Regions from separate parts of the Clostridium sp. JNZ X4-2 genome, predicted to be linked through region 2. Evidence: a T-box and tRNA genes for the amino acid it is inferred to sense, from the RefSeq annotation. Region 2 holds a T-box; the other holds one or more tRNA genes.
The links. A T-box is a leader RNA that pairs with one kind of tRNA and senses whether it is charged. The one in region 2 lies ahead of alaS (alanine--tRNA ligase), so its partner is inferred to be a tRNA-Ala.

Region 1 (11,459 bases), 1.3 Mb from region 2:
TAGTGCTTGATCATACACCTAAAAATAAAATATTAAAAAGGGTAGAAGAGCTTCTTAACTTTGTAGGACTGGAAAACAAATCAAAAAGTTATCCTGATGAACTATCAGGTGGACAAAAGCAGAGAGTGGGTATTGCAAGAGCACTTGCAACAAATCCTCATATACTTTTATGTGATGAAGCTACATCGGCTTTGGATCCACAAACAACTGAATCAATACTTGAACTTTTAAAAAAGATAAATCGAGAATATGATATTACAATTTTATTAATAACTCATCAGATGAATGTAATACAAAAAATTTGCAATAAAGTGGCTGTAATGGAAAAAGGTAAGATAATTGAAAAGGGAAGTGTAATAGATGTATTTGGAAATCCAAGGGAAAAAGTTACAAAAGATTTTGTTTATAGTGTAACTAATGATGATATTCCCATAAGCATATTAAAGCTTATTGAGAATAATAAGCAAGATGTAAAAAGCAGAAGACTTTTAAGACTGAAATTTATAGGGAATTCTGCATTGATACCAATGATATCCATAATAACAAAAAAATTTGATATTGAAATAAATATCCTAAATGCAAGTGTAACAGAGCTTCAGGATACACCTATGGTAAATATGATAATAGAATTTGAAAGTGATTGTGATTTAGTTAAAAAAATCAGTGATTATATTAAAAAACAGAATATTTTTGTAGAGGAGGTGGTATAAATGCAGACCATAGATATGTCTCAGATTTACACAGCAATACTGCAGACCTTATATATGATTTTCATACCTCTGTTGATAGGGTCTGTCTTAGGAACCGTTTTAGGAATATTAATGGTGACAACAAGGCCTGGAGGAATATTAGAGAACAAATATCTCTACAATATTTTGAATCCTATTGTAAATATATTTCGTTCTCTGCCTTTTATAATTTTGATGGTTGCAATAGTACCTTTTACTAAACTTATAGTTGGATCATCTATAGGCACAAGTGCTGCATTGGTACCTCTTACCGTTTTTATTATTCCGTATATTTCCAGGCTTGTAGAAAACTCACTTCTAGAAGTGGATAGTGGAACTATAGAAGCTGCAGAAGCAATGGGAGCAACATCTTTTCAGATAATATGGTATTTTTTACTTCCAGAGGCTATGGGTTCACTTGTTCTGTCACTTACTACTGCAACAATAGGGCTTGTAGGAGCTACTGCAATGGCAGGAACTATAGGTGGGGGAGGAATAGGAGATGTAGCGATATCCTATGGATATGAGAGATTTGATACTGAAGTAATGATTATTACAGTAATCCTGCTTATAGTATTTGTTCAACTTATACAAACAATAGGCAATACGCTTTCTAGAAAAGTTAGAAGACATTAAAAAATTTTAAGGGGGAAAATATAATGATGAAAAAAATACTAAAACCTACTATAGCATTACTGATTGTATTTATATCGGCAGTAGGCTTGGCGGGATGCGGATCAAAGAATGGTGCGGATTCCAGTACAAAGAAAGAGATAAAACTAGGGGTTTCTCCAGGGCCTTACAATGATCTTTTTAATGCAGGTGTAAAACCGATTCTTGAAAAAGAAGGTTATAAAGTCACACTAGTGAATTTCTCGGATCTTCTTCAATCAGAAGTGGCATTGACAGAAGGAAGTCTGGATTTTAATGTTGCACAGCACAATGCTTATGTTAAGGCATATAACAAGGAAAAGAAGGCAGACCTTGTGTCCATAGTAAAAATTCCCACAGTAAGGGCAGGAATTTTTTCTAATAAACATGCATCAATAAATGAGGTCAAACAAGGAGATACAATATTTATTCCTAAAGATCCATCAAATGCGGCAAGAGCTTATTCACTACTTGAAAAAGCTGGATGGATTAAGATAAAAGAGGGGGTAGTAAAAACTCTTGCAACTCAAAAGGATATAGCAGAAAATAAATATAATCTTAAAATAGTTGAAATGGATTCTTCACAAATACCACGTTCTCTTAATGAAGCAGATTATGCAGTGCTTCCAGGAGCTATTGTGTATATGGCAAAGATAGATGCAACTAAGGCACTTCTCTCTGAGACGCTTGTAGATGATCTTTATATAACTGTTGCAGTAGATGGCAAGAATAAAAATGCAAAATGGGCACAGGATATAGTAAAAGCTTATAAATCACAGGAATTTAAAAACTATTTAAAGGCAAATAATTCTAAAGGATATTGGGTCTTGCCAGGTGATCTCAAATAAATATAAAGTTTCCTAGTATTATATTATACCAATTAGAAAAGAAGGTTTATAAAACTTCTTTTCTAATTGGCTATTCCAATAAGAAAAAATTATTTTAAAAAGGTATTGACAATCAATCAAAAACACAGTATAATATTAAACTGTAGTGCAAATGAAAAAATATCTGGTGGTAATAACGTGAAGGCAACACCCCTTACCATTTCGAACAGGAAGGTTAAGCTTCACAGTGCCCATGGTACTGCAGGGGAGGCCCTGTGGAAGAGCAGGTCATCGCCAGGTAATATATGGATCTTTAGCTCAGTTGGTTAGAGCAACCGGCTCATAACCGGTTGGTCCGGGGTTCGAGTCCCTGAAGGTCCACCATACGGGGGTATAGCTCAGCTGGGAGAGCATCTGCCTTGCACGCAGAGGGTCAAGAGTTCGAATCTCTTTATCTCCACCAAATGAGTAACAATTTGTTACTCGTTTTTTATAGAAATTTATGTTTTGTGTGAATTATTCCGTGGTAGCTCAATGGTTGAGCATTCGGCTGTTAACCGAAGGGTTGGAGGTTCGAGCCCTCTCCACGGAGCCATTTAATTATATAGATAGTTTAGAAGAGAACTAAAAGTCGTGCTGACTTTTAGTTTATTTTTTTGTCTATTGTTATGTGTAGTATATTAAGTATAATCAAATTATTGCGAAAATTTACTTGATTTTAGAAGGGATTTTAATTTATAAGTAGAATATATAATTAAGCGCAAAGTAAGAGGAGGAATTGCTTATGAAAAAATATTCAACAAAGCATTTAAGAAATGTGGGGATCATTGGTCATAGTGGATCCGGAAAGACTACATTAACAGAAGCAATACTTTACTATACAAAGGCTATAGATAGATTTGGGAAAATTGAAGATGGAAATACTGTCAGCGATTATGACACTGAAGAAAAAAAGAGAAAAATATCTTTATCTGCATCAGTAGCTTCGTGTGAGCATAATGATGTAAAGATAAATTTAGTTGATATGCCGGGATATTTTGATTTTATAGGAGAAACTATGGAAGGATTAAGAGCCATTGATATAGCTATGATTGTTGTGTCAGGTGTATCTGGGATTCAGGTAGGAACTGAGAAGTCCTGGAATTATGTGAATAGAGATAATCTTCCCAGAGCTTTTTACGTAAATAAATTGGATAGGGAAAACTCCGATTTTGGCAAAGTACTGGAGGAGTTAAAAGAAAAGTTTGGTATATCTGTGGTACCTGTTCAATATCCAATAGGTAAAGAAAACGGTTTTAGAGGCGTTGTAAATGTAATATCAAGAAAAGCTAGAATATTTGACAACAAAAGTAAATCCATGATAGAGGCAGATATACCACAAGATATTTTAGAAAAAGTAGATGAATGTAAAAACATGATTATGGAAGCTGTAGCAGAAACAGACGAAGAACTTTTAGACAAATACTTCAACGAAGGTACTTTAAGTGATGAGGATATATATACGGGACTAATAAATGGATGTTCAAAAGGTGAGGTGGTGCCTGTAATGTGTGGTTCTGCTTTAACTGGAATAGGGATAGAAACCTTAATTGAAGATATAATTGAATGTTTTCCTTCACCTGAAAATTTAGAGTTGGTTAATGCCAAAAATATAGAGGATGATTCTGAACTTAGTGTGAGAATAAATGAAAGAGAACCTTTTTCGGCTTTTGTTTTTAAAACTATAGCAGATCCTTTTGTAGGAAAATTATCCTTATTCAGAGTTATAACAGGAAAGTTAAAATCTGATATGACAGTATATAATGTTAAAAAGAATAAAAATGAGAAAATAGGTGTCATGTACTTTTTAAAGGGCAAGCAGCAGATTCCTACCTCTGAAATAACAGCAGGGGATCTAGGTGCTGTAGCTAAACTACAATTTACAAATACGGGAGATACTTTATGTTATCCTCAATCTTCTATAATATTTGAAGATATTAATTTTCCCCAGCCGGTAATTTCAATGGCAGTTTTACCTAAATCTAAAAATGATGAAGATAAAATATTAAGTGGATTAAATAAGTTAATAGAAGAAGATCCTACTTTTAAGATATCAAGAGACATAGAAAATGCGGAAGCAATAATATGGGGTTTAGGCGAAACACATATTGATGTAATATCATGTAAATTAAAATCTAAATTTGGTGTAGAAGTTATTCTGCAAGAGCCCAAGGTACCTTATAGAGAAACTGTAAAGAAAACTTCAGACGTTCAGGGAAAACATAAAAAACAATCAGGTGGACATGGTCAATATGGTGATGTAAAAATTAAATTTGAACCAAGAAGTGACGGAGAAGATGACTTGGAATTTGTAGATAAAGTAGTGGGGGGAGTAGTGCCAAGACAATATATACCGGCAGTGGAAAAGGGATTGAGGGAGTGCATTAATCATGGAGTTCTGGCTGGTTATCCCGTAATAAGATTAAAGGCCACCCTGCATGATGGTTCCTATCATCCTGTAGATTCTTCAGAAATGGCATTTAAGGTAGCTGCCTCCTTAGCATATAAGAAGGGACTTTTAGAAGCAGAACCTATATTATTAGAACCAATTGAACATATAGAAATATTCGTGCCTGAATATTATATGGGAGATATAATCGGTGATATCAATAAAAAAAGAGGAAGAGTACTGGGAATGGAGAGTTCTGAGGAAAAACAGGTAATAATAGCTGAAATACCTCAAGCTGAAATGTTTAAATATGCTACGGATTTAAGATCTATGACTCAGGCTAGAGGAGATTTTACAATGAGGTTTGAGAGATATGAGGAAGTACCAAGTTCTGAGGTCAATAAGATAATAGAAAATAAGAATAAAGTGAAGATTAAAGAAGAATAAAATTAAAGAAGCTGCCCCAAGATAAAATTTGGAGGCGGCTTCTTTAATTTATGTATATTTCTAGTGGTTAAAATAAATAATAATTTCATAAATAATTATTTATTTGAGGAGATAATTTATGTCTGAATACAAAATGAATATAAAAGGAAAGATTGATTTGGAGGATTACAGCAGCATATATGATTATATGTCCATAATAGGAGAAAATGATAATTTAACTATAGAAATAAATGATGATGAAAATAAAAATGAGGAAATCATATGCAGCATGTTGAAAAATAAAAGATTCATTATCAGTTTAAATAAAGCTTATGCTGGAAATAAATATTGTATCAAGGCGTTTAAAAATATGGATTAGATTAAAAAAGTATTGTTTATATGTTATAATAAAAAATTATAAGGACCATATTGTAAATGTATATTCAACTTTTTAATAAGGGGAGAAATGTATGATTAAATTATATATAACAAGGCATGGAGAAACGTTATGGAATACTGAAATGAGAATGCAGGGCAGGAAGGATTCACCGCTCACTGAAAGAGGAATTCAACAAGCCAATCTGTTAAAAAAAAGGCTGGAAAATATAGATTTTAGTGTAATATATTCCAGCCCATTAGGTAGAACAGTAAAAACTTCAAAGATATTAGCAGGCCAAAGAAATATACCAATAATAAAAGATGATAGGCTTATGGAAATAGACTTGGGAAAATGGGAGGGCTTTAATCAAAAAGAAATTGAAGAGAAAAATTCAAAGCAGCTTCATAATTTTTGGACTAACCCCAAAGTTTATGAGCCGGATAATGGTGAAAGGTTTGAGCAGGTAAGAGCACGGATAATACCTTTAATAAAAGAGGTTATAAACAAATATGAAGGCAAGAATGTATTATTTGTAACTCACACTATAACTTTAAAGATTATAATGTCATACTTTGAGGATAGGCCTTTAGAGAAATTTTGGGATACACCCCATGTTCATCAGGCAAGTCTAAGTGAAGTGGATATACAAAATGGACAAGCTACTGTTATATTATACGGGGATTCATCACATTTAGGAGATGTAGAAAAAATAGAAACAGTATGATTAAAGAAATAAAATTAGAGTATATTTTAGAAAAATGGATAAAATGTTAGGTATATTAAGTATTTAACTGTAAAATACTTAATGTGGATGAATACAAGAGTTGATTAAAAATGAAGTTAATAATATTATTAAATAAAGGTCAAAGAAAGTCAAAGTCAAGAAGGTGATGAAGTGGCAAGATTATCAGATATAATAGAAGAATTTATAAAAGATATGTTTAATAACAGTGATGAAACTCAACTTCAGATTGGAAGAAATGATTTAGCCAACCATTTTAGCTGTGCTCCTTCTCAGATAAACTATGTTTTAACTACTAGGTTTACTGCTGATAAAGGCTATTATATAGAGAGTAAAAGGGGAGGCGGCGGATGTATAATTATAAGAAAGATGGAATTTAACTGCAATAGAAATTTACTCAAAACTATAGTTGAAAAAATAGGAGACAGTATAACTTATAATTCTGCTGTACAGCTTATAGAGGGACTATTTGAGGAAGAAGTAATAACAGAAAGAGAAGATATGATATTGAAGACTGTGGTAAATGATAGAGTATTAAATGTTTCACTTGAAAATAAAAATAAGTTGAGGGCAGATATATTAAAAGCTGTTATGGTGATTGTGTTTAATGCACCTAAATTTGTTATTAATAGATAAATTTATGATATAATAGGGAATATATTATAAGTGACTAAAACATGTGTATGGGAGTGATAATGTGCTTTGTGATATATGTAAGAAAAATGAAGCTACAGTTCATATAACAAAAATAATAAATGGTTCTAAGCAGGATATTAATTTATGTGAAAAATGTGCTATGGAGAAAGGAGAACTTAATTTTGTACCCCAGATAGATTTCGTATCTCCATTTAGTTTTCAGAATATATTGAGTGGGATTATGGATTATATGATAAATGCCAATGATGAGCAATATAAGAGTTTTGATATATCCTGTAAAAATTGTGGAACTTCCTATAGCGAATTTAAGAAAACTGGTCTTTTAGGATGCAGTGAATGCTATAAGAGCTTCAGCAGTATTTTAGGACCGATAATTAAAAGGGTTCAGGCAAATTTGGATCATACAGGGAAAATACCAAAACGAGCTGGTGAGGATATAATTGAAAAGAAAAAACTTTTGAAATTAAAAGCAGATCTTCAAAAAGCAGTATCATTAGAACAATATGAAAAGGCAGCGACGATAAGGGATATGATAAAGCAGATTAATGTACAGACTGAACAAAATAAAGATGACAAAAAGGAGGGTTAGCTATGGCTATGGACAATTGGATGACTGCTTGTAATAATGACGAAGATTTAGTTATAAGCAGTAGAATGAGGTTGGCAAGAAATCTGGCTAAAATTCCTTTCCCTCACAAATTAAGTGTAGAAAAAAGTAGAGAAGTAATTAAACGTGTAGAAAATGCATTTTATGCTTCTTCAAATACTGAACAGGGATTTAGGACTAATTATTTATGGGAAAAGAATAACAATGAAAGGCAGCTTTATTTGGAAAAACATCTTATAAGTAAAAATTTAATAGACAACAGTGATAAAACGGCTTTTATTCTTAACAATAAGGAAACCGTAAGCATTATGATAAATGAGGAAGATCATGTAAGAATCCAGTGCATAACATCAGGGCTAAATTTAGAAGAAGTATATGATTTAAGTGATAAAATAGATGATTTTCTGGAGGAAAATCTTGAATATGCATTTGATGAGAAGCTGGGATATTTAACAGCATGTCCTACCAATATAGGTACAGGATTGAGAGCATCTGTTATGATGCATCTGCCCGCACTTTCCTTAAACAATCAAATGAATGGACTGTTAAATGCTCTAGCTCAAGTTGGAATGACTGTCAGGGGATTGTACGGCGAGGGTTCTAAACCCGTAGGGAATATATATCAGATTTCTAATCAGGTGACTTTGGGACGTAATGAAGAAGAGATATTAAGCAATTTAAAGGCCATAGTTATTCAGGTTATGAATGAAGAAAAAATTTGCAGGGAAAATCTTATGAAAAAATATAAAAATGAATTAGAGGATAGAATTTACAGGGCACTTGGTATATTGAGATCAGCTGTGCTTTTAAATTCAAATGAATGCCTCAAACTCTTATCTGATGTAAGATTAGGAGTTGAGATGGGAATAGTTAAAGATGTAAATAAAGTGACATTGAATAATCTTCTAGTAAATACACAATCAGCTGCAATACAGAAAAAGTATGGTAAGGATTTATCAAGTAGTGAAAAAGACTTTGATAGAGCAAAACTTGTTAGAGAAAATTTAGCTGTAAATACAGTTCAATAAAAAGGAAGGTGAAATGATTATGATGTTTGGAAGGTTTACAGAAAGGGCACAAAAAGTATTGATTTATGCACAAGAAGAGGCACAGGCACTTCAGCATGGGTATGTGGGAACGGAACATGTACTTTTGGGAATATTAAAAGAAGATGGAATAGCTAAAAATCTTTTGAATAATATGAATATCACTATTGAAGCGGTAAGAAGTTTCATAGAGGAATATGAAGGCAGAGGGGAAATAGATTTATATAATAAGGAAATACCGCTTACGCCTAGAACAAAAAGACTCTTGGAATTAAGTCTGTTTGAGGCTAGAAATTTAAATCATAATTATATTAGTCCGGAGCATATTTTACTTGCTTTAATTAGAGAATCAGAGGGGGTGGCCTTTACTATCCTGAATAATTTAGGAGCTGATTTCAATAAGCTGAGAAAAGAACTTGTAGATGCACTTTCAGGAGAACAATCCTCAAATTCAAATGGAATCAAAAAAGAAAATGGAGAGCCTACTCCAACTTTGGATCAGTTTGGAAGGGATCTAACGGATATGGCAAGAGAAGGAAAGTTAGATCCTGTTATAGGCAGGGAGAAAGAGACTCAAAGGGTATTGGAGATATTAAGCAGAAGAACTAAAAACAATCCTTGTTTAATAGGTGATCCGGGAGTTGGAAAGACTGCTATAGCAGAGGGATTGGCAGAAAAGATAGTTTCAGCCAATATTCCAGAACTTTTAAAGGGAAAAAGAGTAGTTACACTGGATCTTTCTTCAATGATAGCAGGTTCAAAATATAGAGGAGAATTTGAGGAAAGACTTAAAAAGGTTATGGAAGAAATAAAAAAGTCAGGCAATGTAATATTGTTTATAGACGAAGTCCATACTATAATAGGGGCAGGAGCAGCAGAGGGAGCTATAGATGCTTCCAATATATTAAAGCCAGCTTTGGCTAGAGGAGAAATACAATGTATTGGAGCTACAACAATAGATGAGTATAGGAAGTATATTGAAAAGGATGCTGCCCTTGAGAGAAGATTCCAGCCTATACTAGTAGGGGAACCTAATAAAGAAGAGGCTGTTTTAATATTGAAAGGTTTAAGAGATAAGTATGAGGCTCATCATAGAGTAAAGATAATAGATGAAGCTATTAATGCCGCAGTAAATTTATCAGATAGATATATTACAGATAGATATTTACCGGATAAAGCTATAGATTTAATTGATGAAGCAGCTGCTAAAGTGAGAATACAAAATTTAATTGCTCCACCGGATTTAAAAAATTTGGAGGGGGAACTTGAAAAGACAACTAAAGAAAAAGAAGATTCTATTAGAGTTCAGGATTTTGAAAAAGCAGCTAAATTAAGAGATGAGGAAAAGGAATTAAAGGATAAATTAGAAGGATTGAAAACCAATTGGAAAACTAAAAAAGAGGTATCTACCCTTATAGTGGGAGAACCACAAATTGCATCAGTTGTATCTCAATGGACTAATATTCCCATAGAAAAGCTTACTGAAAAGGAATCACAGAGACTCCTAAATTTAGAGACAATTCTCCATAAAAGGGTAATAGGTCAGGATGAGGCGGTTAAGTCTATATCAAGAGCAGTGAGAAGAGCTAGGGTGGGACTTAAGGATCCTAAAAGACCTATAGGTTCATTTATATTTTTGGGGCCTACTGGTGTGGGAAAAACTGAACTTTCAAAAGCATTAGCTGAAGCTATGTTTGGTGATGAAAATAATATGATAAGAATCGATATGTCCGAATACATGGAGAAACATACCGTATCCAGACTTATAGGATCTCCACCAGGATATGTAGGGTATGATGAAGGTGGCCAGCTTACTGAAAAGGTAAGACGAAATCCATATTCAGTAGTATTGTTTGATGAAATAGAAAAAGCACATCCCGAAGTATTCAATATATTATTACAAATACTTGAGGATGGAAGATTAACGGATGGTAAGGGAAAAACTATAAATTTCAAAAATACTATAATAATAATGACATCCAATGTGGGGGCATCTACTATAAGAAAACAAAGATCTATGGGATTTGCTCTTGCAAATGGGAATGAACAGGAAAATCAGTATGAAAAAATGAAGGATAATATAATGGAAGAGCTCAAAGAGTCCTTTAGACCTGAATTTTTAAATAGAATTGATGATATAATAGTTTTTCACCAGTTGCAGAAAAAAGATTTGATACAGATAGTAAAACTCATGCTAAGAGATGTTTCGACAAGACTCAAGGTTCAAGATATAGAAATTAATTTCAATGAAGATGCTCAAAAGTTATTGGCCAAAGAAGGATTTGATATAACTTATGGTGCAAGACCGCTTAGGAGGGCCATAACTAAAACTGTAGAAGATAAACTTTCAGAAGAGATGCTGAAGGGAAATATTAAAAGAGGAGATAAAGTAGAAGTAGTGGTAAATGGTGAAGAATTATCCTTCAATAAAGTGAATTCAAGTGATTCTTGGGCTCAGGTGTAACTTGCACATAAGGAAAGTTTTCATCTGAACACTGGGAAAACTTATCCAAGTGCATAGCAGTGCTGCTCTACGTGGTGCTGGCAATGATAGTCATGAGATAAAATTAAACTTTATGCTTTACGGGCATAAAGCTTAATTTTTATTGAAATTCAAATATTCTTCACAAAATTGCATCATAATATTGTATAATAATATCTTATACGGGAGGAGATAATTGAGTGGTAAGGAAGAAAACTGTTTTTACATGCCAGAAATGTGGATATGAATCTCCAAAATGGATGGGAAAGTGTCCAAATTGCAATAGCTGGAACAGTATGCTGGAAGAAATTAAATCTCCTCATACAGCATCTTTTCAACATACGGGATTTAGCAGCACACCAAAAAGTATAAATAATATAAAATCCGGTGAATATGAAAGGCTTGATACTGGTATAATGGAGTTGAATAGAGTTGTTGGCGGGGGAATTGTAAGAGGATCCATTACTCTTATATCAGGTGCTCCGG
Region 2 (11,459 bases):
AGGCTTGTGCCTCCAACCACTTTCACTCCATTTAAAATATCAGTTTCTGCATTTCCTGCTAATTTCAATTTTAACTGCTGAATTTCTCTTTCAGATGCCTTTAATTCATTAAATTGCAAATCCAGTTTATGAATTACTTCCTTTTCAGAGCATTTCAATTTACTTGATATTTCTTTTAACATATCATTTTTTGAATTTAAGTATTTCATTGCACTTTCCCCTGTAACAGCTTCTATTCTTCTTATGCCAGAAGCTATGCCGGTTTCAGAAATTATTTTAAACAATCCTATTTCACCAGAGTTGTTTACATGTGTTCCCCCACAAAGTTCTTTGCTGAAATCTCCTATAGATACCACTCTTACCTTATCTTTATATTTGCTGTCAAAAAGTGCTATTGCACCGCTTTCCCTGGCTTTTTCCAAAGACATCACTTCAGTTTTTACGGATTGAACCGCCATTATATTTTTATTCACTATATCTTCAATTTCCTCCAGCCTTTCACGGTTTAAAGGTTCGAAATAATTAAAATCAAATCTCAGTCTGTATTCATCTACATAGGAACCAGCTTGATGTACATGTTCCCCCAGAACTCTTCGCAGTGTTTCATCTAAGATATGAGTTGCAGTATGATTTTTCTTTATACTGTTTCTTCTATTTTCATCTACACTTAAAACCACATCATCACCCAGACTTAAGGTACCTGAAATTACCTTTATAAAATGAAGTATTTTACCTGCCACATTATTCTTGCAGTCTGAAACTTCACCTCTGAAATTTTCATTATATACAGTTCCGCTGTCTCCTACCTGACCGCCCATTTCAGCATAAAAAGGTGTATTTTCAACTACAATAACTCCCTCTTCCCCTTGGCCTAAAATGGAAACAAATTCTTCATCCTTCAACATGAGCTTAACCCTGGAATTTGATTTTAACCTATCATAACCTTCAAATATAGTATTCACTTCCAGAGGAATTTTATTTAACGGAGTATCTTCTGCACCCATATAATTTGTCTCCACTCTGGCAGCTCTTGCCATATTTCTTTGATTTTTCATATTCTTATTGAAGCCCTCCAGATCCGCGGTCATATTTTTTTCTTCTAATATCTCTTCAGTAAGCTCCACGGGAAATCCATAGGTATCATACAGTTTAAATACCTTATCTCCTTGTAATATGGAACTATTATCCCTCTTTAACTGGGTTATAAATTCATTCAAAATCTGAATTCCACTATCTATTGTTACAGCAAATCTTTCCTCTTCAATTTTTATGATCTTTTTTATGTAGTCTTCCCTTTCTCTCAATTCGGGATAACTTTCACAGGAATTATCTATAACTGCCTTAGAAATTTTATATAAGAAAGCTCCTTTTATTCCAAGAGATTTTCCGTGTTTTGCTGCCCTTCTCAAGAGCCTTCTCAGTACATATCCACGTCCTTCATTAGATGGAAGTATTCCATCACTTATCATAAATATAATACTTCTTATGTGATCCGTTATTATCCTAATGGATACATCGCTATTTTTATCCTTGCCATAAGGACTGCAGGACATATTACTTACTTCTTTTAATATGGCCTTTATAGTATCAACTTCAAATATGTTTTCCTTGCCCTGCATTATAACAGCCATTCTTTCAAGCCCCATACCCGTATCTATATTAGGTTTTGGCAGTCTGTTATAATTCCCCTGTTCATCCCTGTCAAATTGAGTAAAAACCAGATTCCAAAACTCCAATATTCTATCATTATCCCCTGCTTTTATAAATTCTTCTACTGTGTCTATTTTACCTTCTCCTTTATCATAGTGAATTTCAGAACAAGGCCCGCAGGGACCTACCCCATGTTCCCAAAAATTATCTTCCTTTCCCAGTCTAAAAATTCTTGAACTATCTATATCCGTATCCTTTACCCATATATCATAGGCCTCATCATCATCTAAATATATTGTAACATACAATTTATCCTTTGGCAGTTTCAAAACTTGAGTGGTAAATTCCCATGCCCAGGGAATTGCTTCCTTTTTAAAATAGTCTCCAAAAGAAAAATTTCCAAGCATTTCAAAAAAAGTACCATGCCTTGAGGTTTTCCCCACATTCTCGATATCTCCTGTCCTTATGCACTTCTGACAGGTAGTCACTCTGCTTCGAGGCGGAATCTTAAGTCCTGTAAAATATGGCTTAAGAGGTGCCATTCCAGCATTTATCAAAAGTAAACTCTTATCATTTTTTGGAACCAAAGAAAAACTATGCAGTCTCAAATGCCCTTTACTTTCAAAAAAACTCAAATACAGCTCTCTAATTTGGTTTAGCCCTAATTTTTCCATATACATCTCTCCTTTATATCGTTTAAATCATTCGCATATCAGTCATCATAGATTTAACTTTTGCTTAAATAAATAAAAACCCTTCACTCCCACAAGGGACGAAAGATTTTTTTCGCGGTACCACCCTAATTATACAGATATTTAAAATAAAATCCGTATCTCTTAAATAGTATAATACAAGTTCACAGACAGCTTCAACATATCTCACAAGAAGTTTGCACCTTCCACTTCCTCTCTTTATATATGAGAAAATATTTACTCCTTCCATTCATCACTTTATCATTCAATTAATATACAAATTATAAGTTAAATGCACACCTATGTCAATATTTATCTCCAGGTAAATCAAAATAAATAATAATTTAAGTCTTCATACAATATTTTAATTATAACTCCCATGGGCACTGCCAGTATCATTCCAATAAAACCTGCTGCTTTTCCCCCAATTATCAAAAGAAGTATTATTACCAGAGGATGCATACTAATACTATCACCTGTAACCTTTGGAGACAGTATATTGCCCTCTACCTGCTGCAATATATAAAGCCATATTGCAGTCCACAGTGCCGCTCTAGGGGATTTTACAATAGCTATAAATATAGCCGGCAGGGCACCGAATATAGGTCCGAAATATGGGATTATATTAAAGAATGCATTTAAAACAGATAATATTATGGGAAAATCCACTTTTAAAACTATTAAGATAAAAAGTGTAGCTATACCTACCAGGGCACTTAAAATCAGCTGGCTCATTATATACCTGCCCAATATTTTATCTGCATGGCAGCATACTTTTTCAATTATATTTCTACTGCTCATTGGAAATACAGAAAGTATTTTTCCGTTTATACATTCTCCATCTGCCAGTAGATAATAGGTTATTATGGGTATGACTATTATGGATAAAAAGTTTTGTCCTATATACATCAGTGAATCAAATATTTTGGCACATATATTCATAATTTCACTGTCAATTTTATTGTTTAAATTTACAGTCAGTGCATAAATGGTCCTATTATCTTGAACCGGCTTTAATTTCATATAAAAATTATCCACCATGCTTTGTATGCTGCCTGCAGCAGCCTTTAAACTCAAACTCTCCTTAAATAGAGATGGTATGAGGATTGCAAATGTACTTATTACTAGCAGTATCAGTAAACTTATCAAAAAAAAGGCGCTTATCCTTTTGTTTATTCCCTTGTTTAGAATTGAATTATATATTGGTTTTAGTGTATATGCTATTAAAAAAGATATAAAAACCAAATATATTATTTCTCTCAGCAGGGAGCTCATTATGATAAATACAATGACTGCGGCAGTGATTACTATCACTGTCAAGTATCTGATATTGCTTTTTTTATGAATATTCATAGATATCATCTTCCATAATTTTAGTCAAATTTAAAAGCCTTAACATTCCTCTTTTTTTAATAGTTTATGAGCTGAATTAAAGAACTTAAAATTTTGTTTTTTCCCTCTGTAGAGTAAATTTTTATCTCCCAGTATCAAATCATCTACAAGCAATATTTTCTTGCCGCTTATAAAATTATTTATAAATCCAGTAGACAATATAAAAGCTTTTATTGAAAACTCTTTTTTATCAAATAACATATCCTCAACTACACCAATGAGATCAGCTTTTTTATCCACTACATTCATATTTTTTATATGTTCAAATTGAAGATACTCACCTCTTTTCACTGCAGTGGCTATTATTACAGATGTAAAATTTACCACATCATTTATATGAACATTTAATGCCTTTTTAAATATATTATTGGGAGTTATTACGAATCCCTCTATTTTTTTATTGTTGAAATTCAATATTATATCACTTATAAATCCCAGTGAATTTCCAGAAATATCTATAACATCTTTAAATATAAAATCCATTGTCCTATACAAAATATCACCTTTAATTTGAAAATAATATTTTTATTTTATCCAAAAAATAAAAAAAATATAACTCTGACAAGTTATATTTTAAAAAACTATTTATTTATCTCTTTTAACCTTGATTTGCATCATTTTATTGTAATCATCTACCATATCCTGTAGAGTAGTAAATTTCATAACTTGATCCATACTGTCTTTTATCTTACTCCATAAAAGTCTGGTAGCACAACAATCCACCTTGCTGCAGGGACTTTCATTATTTTCATCTATACAATCTGAAATTTCTATAGGGCCCTCCAATACTTCCATTATATCTGCTATAGTTATATCCTTAGGTTCCCTGTTTAAAATATATCCCCCCTGCGCTCCCCTTATGCTCTTAATTAAATTGGATTTCCTCAAGCTGGAAAATAACTGTTCCAAATAATATTCTGATATGTTTTGTCTTTCCGATATACTTTTTATAGATGAAGGCTCATGGCTGTAATGGATAGCTAAATCCACCATAGCTTTTACACCATATCTTCCTTTTGTGGACAGCTTCAATTAATCACTTCCCATCTATACTTTAGATCGTTTCACTATTATAGCTTTTATATTATCAAATCAGAGTAAAATTGTCAACTATAAATTTGATACATAAATACCTTTATAACACCAATATTTGAATTTTCATGAATGTAATCCTCCCACCGAATTTACTGCCATTTAATAAAGTTGACAAATAAGCTAATTTTTTTTAATATAAATATATGCCAGGTGGGGGCATATGGCATATTTATTATAATATAGAAAGGCAGTGTTCCATTATGAATATCATTAATAAATTTCGAGAAGAAGAGGAATTTCGTACATTATCTTTAACCATACTATCGGGTGTATTCCTATTGGGAAGCTTTTTTAGATGGATTCCCGGACTTCCCTTTGATGCAGCTTGGATAGCTATTGTTATAAGCGGTATTCCCATTGTTTTCGGAGCTGTTAAGGGATTAATAACAGAATTTGATGTTACTGCTGACGTATTAGTGGCAATTGCACTAATTGCAGCAATTATCATAGAACAATATTTTGCCGCTGGAGAAGTTGCTTTCATCATGCAGCTGGGAACAGTATTAGAAGATGTTACAGCAGAAAAATCCCATAAAAGCTTACAGGCACTTATAAAACTCACCCCTGAAAAAGCCTGTCTCCAAACTGCAGATGGTGACAGAGAAATATTGGCCTCAGAAGTTAAAACAGGTGATATTCTTTTAATTCGTCCCGGTGAAGCTATTCCAGTGGATGGAAAAATTCTCAGTGGAACCACTTCAATTGACCAATCCATTATGACCGGTGAATCCATTCCCGTTGACCGGATGATTGGAGACCAGGTTTATCAGGGAACCATAAATCAACAGGGCGTTATCAAAATTGAAGCCACCAACCTTGGTGATGATTCTTCCCTTAAAAAAATGATTCGATTGGTCAGAAATGCCGAAGAAAACAAAGCACCCATTGTTGGCATTGCGGATAAATGGGCCCGTATTCTTGTGCCTGTTGCCCTGGGTTGTTCCCTTATAATATGGCTTCTCACAAAAAATATTTACAGAGCAGTTACAGCACTGGTTGTTTTCTGCCCTTGTTCACTGATACTTGCTACTCCTACGGCCATGATGGCTGCAATTGGAAATGCCACAAAAAAGGGAATACTGATAAAATCCGGTTCCGCAGTAGAAGCAGCTGCAAAAATCGATACCCTTGTAATGGACAAAACAGGAACCCTAACCTATGGTAAACTTCAGGTTGAAAATATCAGCATATTAGATAAAAATATAGACAAGGCATATTTTTTAAAACTAATTGCCAGTGCGGAAAAATTTTCCGAACACCCCCTGGCAAAAGCAGTTCTACTATATAGTGAAAGCCAGGGTATTATTGCAAAAGATCCTGAGTCATTTGCAATGCAGGCGGGGAAAGGTGTTGCAGCAGCTGTTGACGGTCATGAAATCTTAATCGGCATAAAAATTATTGGACAAGAACTCATAAATAATTCTCCAGAAGCCCTAAATCTCATGGAGGAAACCCAAAAATGCGGCAAAACCGTTTTACCCGTTGCTTTAGATGGAAAAATCATTGGGATTATATCCATTGCAGACGCTCTCCGCAGCGAAACCAAGAACACAATATCAGAGTTAAGGAAAGCTGGATTATCACGTATGGTCATGCTGACAGGTGATAATCCAGCAGTTGCCCATTCTATTGGAAAAGCAATAAATATCACTGACATATTTGCTTCCCAGCTTCCAGCAGACAAGGCCGGTTCAATAAAAAAATTAACAAAACAGGGATATTCAGTAGGCATGATAGGTGACGGAGTAAATGATGCTCCGGCTCTAGCCACAGCTTCCGTGGGTATTGTCATGGGTGCCATTGGTTCGGATGTAGCTATTGAGGCAGCAGATATTGCCTTGATGAGTGATGATATAAGCAAGCTTCCCTTTTTGATTAGAATCTGCCGCAAGACTAAAAAACGCATTATTTTCAATATTACAATTTCCATGTTTATTAACTTTTGCGCTATTATACTTGCAGGCTTTGGTATTTTAAATCCTGTGACAGCAGCACTTGTTCATAATTGCGGATCAGTATTCGTAGTGGTTAATTCTGCTCTTCTGCTTACATACAAAGAACAAAATGAAGCTGCTGCCTAGCACTGCTTTATATCCTTGTTGTATAATTATAATTTAAGGAGAGTGATTTCATGTCAACTTATCAGCATCATGATGTAGCTAAACTTTCTCAGAGAATCAATAGAATTCAAGGTCAGCTAAAAGGTATTTGCAAAATGCTGGAAGGTGATAAACCTTGCGACGAAATTATTATTCAGCTTAATTCTGCAAAAGCAGCACTGCAAAAAATAAGTCAGATTGTATTGGAAGATCATCTGGAACACTGTGTTCTAGATGCACTTCGTAACGGAGACAAAGAACCTCAGATTGACAGTTTAAAGCGCGCCTTGAATCAATATACGAAAATGATTTAAAATCTGCAAGCTTATCTGTGGGCTTTAAGTCAGATGCAAAGGTAAAGTGGTACACAAAAATACCTAAAAGCACTTTTGTGTACCACTTACCGCTTTCATCAAATATATGATTAAATCTCTCACTTGAACAATCACTGGATTTACCTTTTCAAAAGCTTTTACAGCTTCTGAATTCTATCCCTGATAGCAGTTTACTATTTCTCCATAATATATTGTATGATAATCCCCTTCATTAGAACCGCCATAACAATCTGAATCCACTTCTTCCGATAAAAGCTTTTTATCCATGTTTCTCTTATATATGATTTTACACTCATAGTACATATTACAGCCATCTATTACTGGACTATTCAGGCTTTTGCCAGGCAGTATTTTCAAACCACACTCTTTAAACTTGTCAATATTCCTTCCGGATTTAGTTCCGCATATTGAAAAAGCTTTTTTCATATCATCATCAAAACGTACACTTACAGTAAATTCACCGCTGTCTTCTATAAACTCTCTGGTATATCTTGATTCCCTTACAAGCACGGTAAAAACGGGTTTTCTCCATATAACACCAATACTTCCCCATCCTATAGTCATGGTATTTACTTTTCCATTGTACTTACTAGTTAAAAAAGCCCTTCCTTTATTTATGTTTTTAATAGTCTGATCCATATTTTCTGTAAATTCCATAATAATACCTCCTAAAAATCTTTATCGTATTCTTTTTTCCTGTTTTTAAAGTATACAACTTTTAAATTACAAAGTTGGGCAATTTCCCCTGCAGTTTTAAAGTTTGCCCCTATGGCCGAAGGATCATGAGCATCAGATCCAACAGTTATACACTTTCCCCCTAATTCATTAAATCTTTTATATATATCAAGTATATTTTTCACCGAACTGTCACTATGAAGTCTTCTAGTATTCAATTCCAGACACTTATCTTTTTCTATAAGTTTTTTTAATATCTGATCTATTATATCCGAGAATTCACTGTAATATAATTCATTATTTTTAAATTTGGCATATCTAGCTATATAATCAATATGTCCCAAACTATCTATAAAATCAAAATACCCCAAATTATTCAGCATTACTTGAAAATACTTGAAATAAGCTTCATCTTTGGTTTTCCCTTCATAGTAATCAGGATAATATAGATCCTTATTTTCCACTAAATGTATAGAACCTATTACATAATCAAATGAATTATTTTCTATGAGTTTTTTGCTCTCTTTTACACAATCTTCTTTCATGCCAAGTTCTATTCCCAAAAGCAAGTTATCATTTCTCCATTTAGAATATTCATCATAGTATTTATCCACATCAAAACAAAATAAATTATCTTTGGGAAAATTAATATCCATATGTTCTGTTATTATAAAGGACAGACCATTTTCTTCAGCAGATTTTTTAGCACTTTCTATTTTCATATCTGAATCCGTGGAAAAAATAGTATGTACATGTGTATCAAACAATATACCGCCTCCTGTCAAACTTTAAACTATATACTTTAAAATCACTGTCACCAAGGGAATAGTAAACATGGATATTATTGTGCTCATAAATATAATCCTGGCTGCAAGCTGTGTATCTGCCCTGTACTTCTGTGCAAATACTGAAGCTACAACTGCTGCAGGCATTGCTTCAATTATAGCACATATTTGTATTATCAAATTGTCTACATGCAATATTTTCAATATTATAACAGTAAAAACCGGTGCCAATATCAACCTCAAAAAACATCCATAATACACCATAAATCCAGAAAAAATATCTTTGAATTTTACCTCGGCCAGCATTGTCCCAACTATAATCATGGAAAGAGGTGTGGTCATGGAGCCTACCGTACTTGCTGCAGTATACACCGTATATGGCATTTTTACAGAAAACATAAACATTATAAAACCAATTACCGTTGCAATTATAGCCGGATTCAAAATCACTTTTTTTATTGTTCCCAAGTCGCTTTTTCCTGTATATATCATTATTCCAATACTGAACATAAAAATGTTATAAGGTATATTGAATATGGCTCCATAAAATATACCTATTTTACCGAATATGCCCTCTAGAACAGGATACCCCATAAACCCGCTGTTGGAAAATATGATTATAAATCTCAGTACCTTTTTTACCTCATTCCTGTTTTTCAAAGTCAATACTATGCTGAAAAGTATAAGACCTGCTTGAAGAATTGCAGAATATATGAATATGGTTTCTGCATTTTCTACCATTTTCTCTGAATAGTTATAGTTAAAAGAAGTAAGCAGCATAGCCGGCAGAGTTATTTTCAACAGAAAATCCGACAGACTTTCCTCCGTCTCTTTGGTTATTATATCTTTTTTTCTTGCAAAAACACCCACCATCATCATAAGTGACAATATTATTACTTCATTTATTACCTTAACGTTCAACAATGTTCCCCCTAATTCTGTTCCACTGAAAGTCAAAACTTATATGTATATTACTCTTCCTCCAGATCCATATACATGCAGCTGTCTGCATACTTGGAAATCAAATCAGAGATTTCTTTTATTTTTTTAGCAGCATCACCTTTCAATATATTAAGTGCCATTTCTCTGTTTTCAGCCAGAAACTGATATAAATTCAAAATTATATAATCTCTTATTCTGCAGTATAAATAATCCTCTTCCATGGATGCTATTCTTTCATTTAAATTTACTATGGAATTATATCTTTCTATAAAATTCAAATCCTCTTTGTTTAGCAAATCTCCATTTTTAAAAACTACTTTTTTACCTAATACCTCCGTTTTAGATTCATTTTCAATATCTGTTATTATATTATCAATTTCTTCTGTTTCAGGCAGTTTTCCTTCTTTTGCCCAATTTTCTATAACCTCTAACTGTTTCTGCCAAAGCCTTCTTATGGATATAATATCTGCCTTTAGCACCAAAGCATAACCCTGGTTATTTTCTGCTGATTTTCTTTTTATCCTCAAAGTGTTAAATATACTCTCGTGCCAGTAATTTTTTGCTTTTAATATGGGCTTGGCAGACACTTCCACCAATTCAGACAACAATTCAAAATTATCCATTTTACACCCTCCTAAATATAATACATACCATTATTGAAAATTTAAAATTCAATATAATATTCAAATGTACCCTTATATTATAATCCATTATGTGAAAAATTTGAATGCAGTTTATTCATGGATATTGGATAAAAACATAAATTCTCCCTATTCAGCACTCTGAGTTCTCAAAGATCACCCTAAATACTATACACCCTTGGGAATAATCTGCTTTTATTTTACCGCCTTGAAGTTCTGCCATGCTTTTAGCAATAGCAAGCCCCAATCCACTTCCTCCCCTATCCGAGGCTCTTGATTTATCCAACCTGTAAAACCTGTCAAACAGCTTGTTGATTTCCTTACTGCTTATGGAAGAGCATTTATTTTTTATAGAAGTTATAATGCAGTTTCCCTCTTTTTTTAATGAAACTTTTACGCTGCCTGGCTTTGCACTGTACCTTATGGCGTTTATAAATAAATTTTCAAATATCCTCACAGTTTTATTAGGATCCAGATTTACAAGAAGCCTGTCTTTGGGAAAATCCTCATCAATGGTAATTGAGTTTTCCTCGCAAATTGGAACTATTTCTTCTATAAGCTGCTCCAATAAGCCATTTAAGGATATAAGATGTTTGTTTAAGGCCACTGCATGATTGGTGAGTTTAGTGTACTCAAATAAATCATTTATTAAGATTTGCAATTTCTCGGATTTATTATAAGCTATACTTATATATTTCTCCAGCTGGGATTCATTTTCATATTTTTTATCCCTAATGAGTCCAAGATATCCTTTAATGGAAGTAAGTGGTGTTCTCAGATCATGAGATACGTTGGTTATGAGCTCATTTTTCATACGCTCTACCTCTCGCTCCCTTTCTATCTTATTATTCAGTTCTTCCGCCATAAAATTTATATTATCTGACAAGGATGCCAGTTCATCCTCCCCCTGGCTTTTTATTCTATAATTCAAGTTTCCCTTTGACATTTCAACAAGTCCCTTGGATATATTTTCTATATATTTCATTTTTTTATTAGTGGCAAAATAAAATAATGTAAGAAAGGATATGAATGCTGCAATGGTACCTGGAATAGGGTTATAGCTTTTTTCATAGGTTATTTCGTATTCAGGCATAGCTTTTAACACCAAATAAGCTTTACTATCATTGAAATCTATAGGATAAAAGCTGATATA

Region 1: it encodes a tRNA-Ala, which carries the amino acid that the T-box ahead of alaS (alanine--tRNA ligase) is inferred to sense. The anticodon was not compared.

What each region holds. Positions count from the first base shown of each region.
Region 1 covers NZ_CM142685.1:81,065-92,523, forward strand. The annotation lists gene ACYUJ6_RS00475 (methionine ABC transporter ATP-binding protein) at 1-710, shown strand, start outside; gene ACYUJ6_RS00480 (methionine ABC transporter permease) at 711-1,364, shown strand; gene ACYUJ6_RS00485 (MetQ/NlpA family ABC transporter substrate-binding protein) at 1,388-2,227, shown strand; rRNA gene rrf (5S ribosomal RNA) at 2,390-2,506, shown strand; tRNA gene ACYUJ6_RS00495 (tRNA-Ile) at 2,514-2,590, shown strand; tRNA gene ACYUJ6_RS00500 (tRNA-Ala) at 2,594-2,669, shown strand; tRNA gene ACYUJ6_RS00505 (tRNA-Asn) at 2,727-2,801, shown strand; gene fusA (elongation factor G) at 2,991-5,081, shown strand; gene ACYUJ6_RS00515 (hypothetical protein) at 5,200-5,439, shown strand; gene ACYUJ6_RS00520 (histidine phosphatase family protein) at 5,531-6,163, shown strand; gene ACYUJ6_RS00525 (CtsR family transcriptional regulator) at 6,335-6,817, shown strand; gene ACYUJ6_RS00530 (UvrB/UvrC motif-containing protein) at 6,879-7,427, shown strand; gene ACYUJ6_RS00535 (protein arginine kinase) at 7,436-8,473, shown strand; gene ACYUJ6_RS00540 (ATP-dependent Clp protease ATP-binding subunit) at 8,493-10,955, shown strand; gene radA (DNA repair protein RadA) at 11,174-11,459, shown strand, end outside.
Region 2 covers NZ_CM142685.1:1,358,382-1,369,840, reverse strand. The annotation lists gene alaS (alanine--tRNA ligase) at 1-2,324, opposite strand, end outside; T-box leader at 2,416-2,605, opposite strand; gene ACYUJ6_RS06600 (AI-2E family transporter) at 2,670-3,695, opposite strand; gene ACYUJ6_RS06595 (PRC-barrel domain-containing protein) at 3,735-4,229, opposite strand; gene ACYUJ6_RS06590 (RrF2 family transcriptional regulator) at 4,320-4,766, opposite strand; gene ACYUJ6_RS06585 (heavy metal translocating P-type ATPase) at 5,030-6,910, shown strand; gene ACYUJ6_RS06580 (metal-sensitive transcriptional regulator) at 6,961-7,242, shown strand; gene ACYUJ6_RS06575 (flavin reductase family protein) at 7,417-7,920, opposite strand; gene ACYUJ6_RS06570 (histidinol phosphate phosphatase) at 7,932-8,705, opposite strand; gene ACYUJ6_RS06565 (AEC family transporter) at 8,727-9,644, opposite strand; gene ACYUJ6_RS06560 (hypothetical protein) at 9,695-10,288, opposite strand; gene ACYUJ6_RS06555 (sensor histidine kinase) at 10,440-11,459, opposite strand, start outside.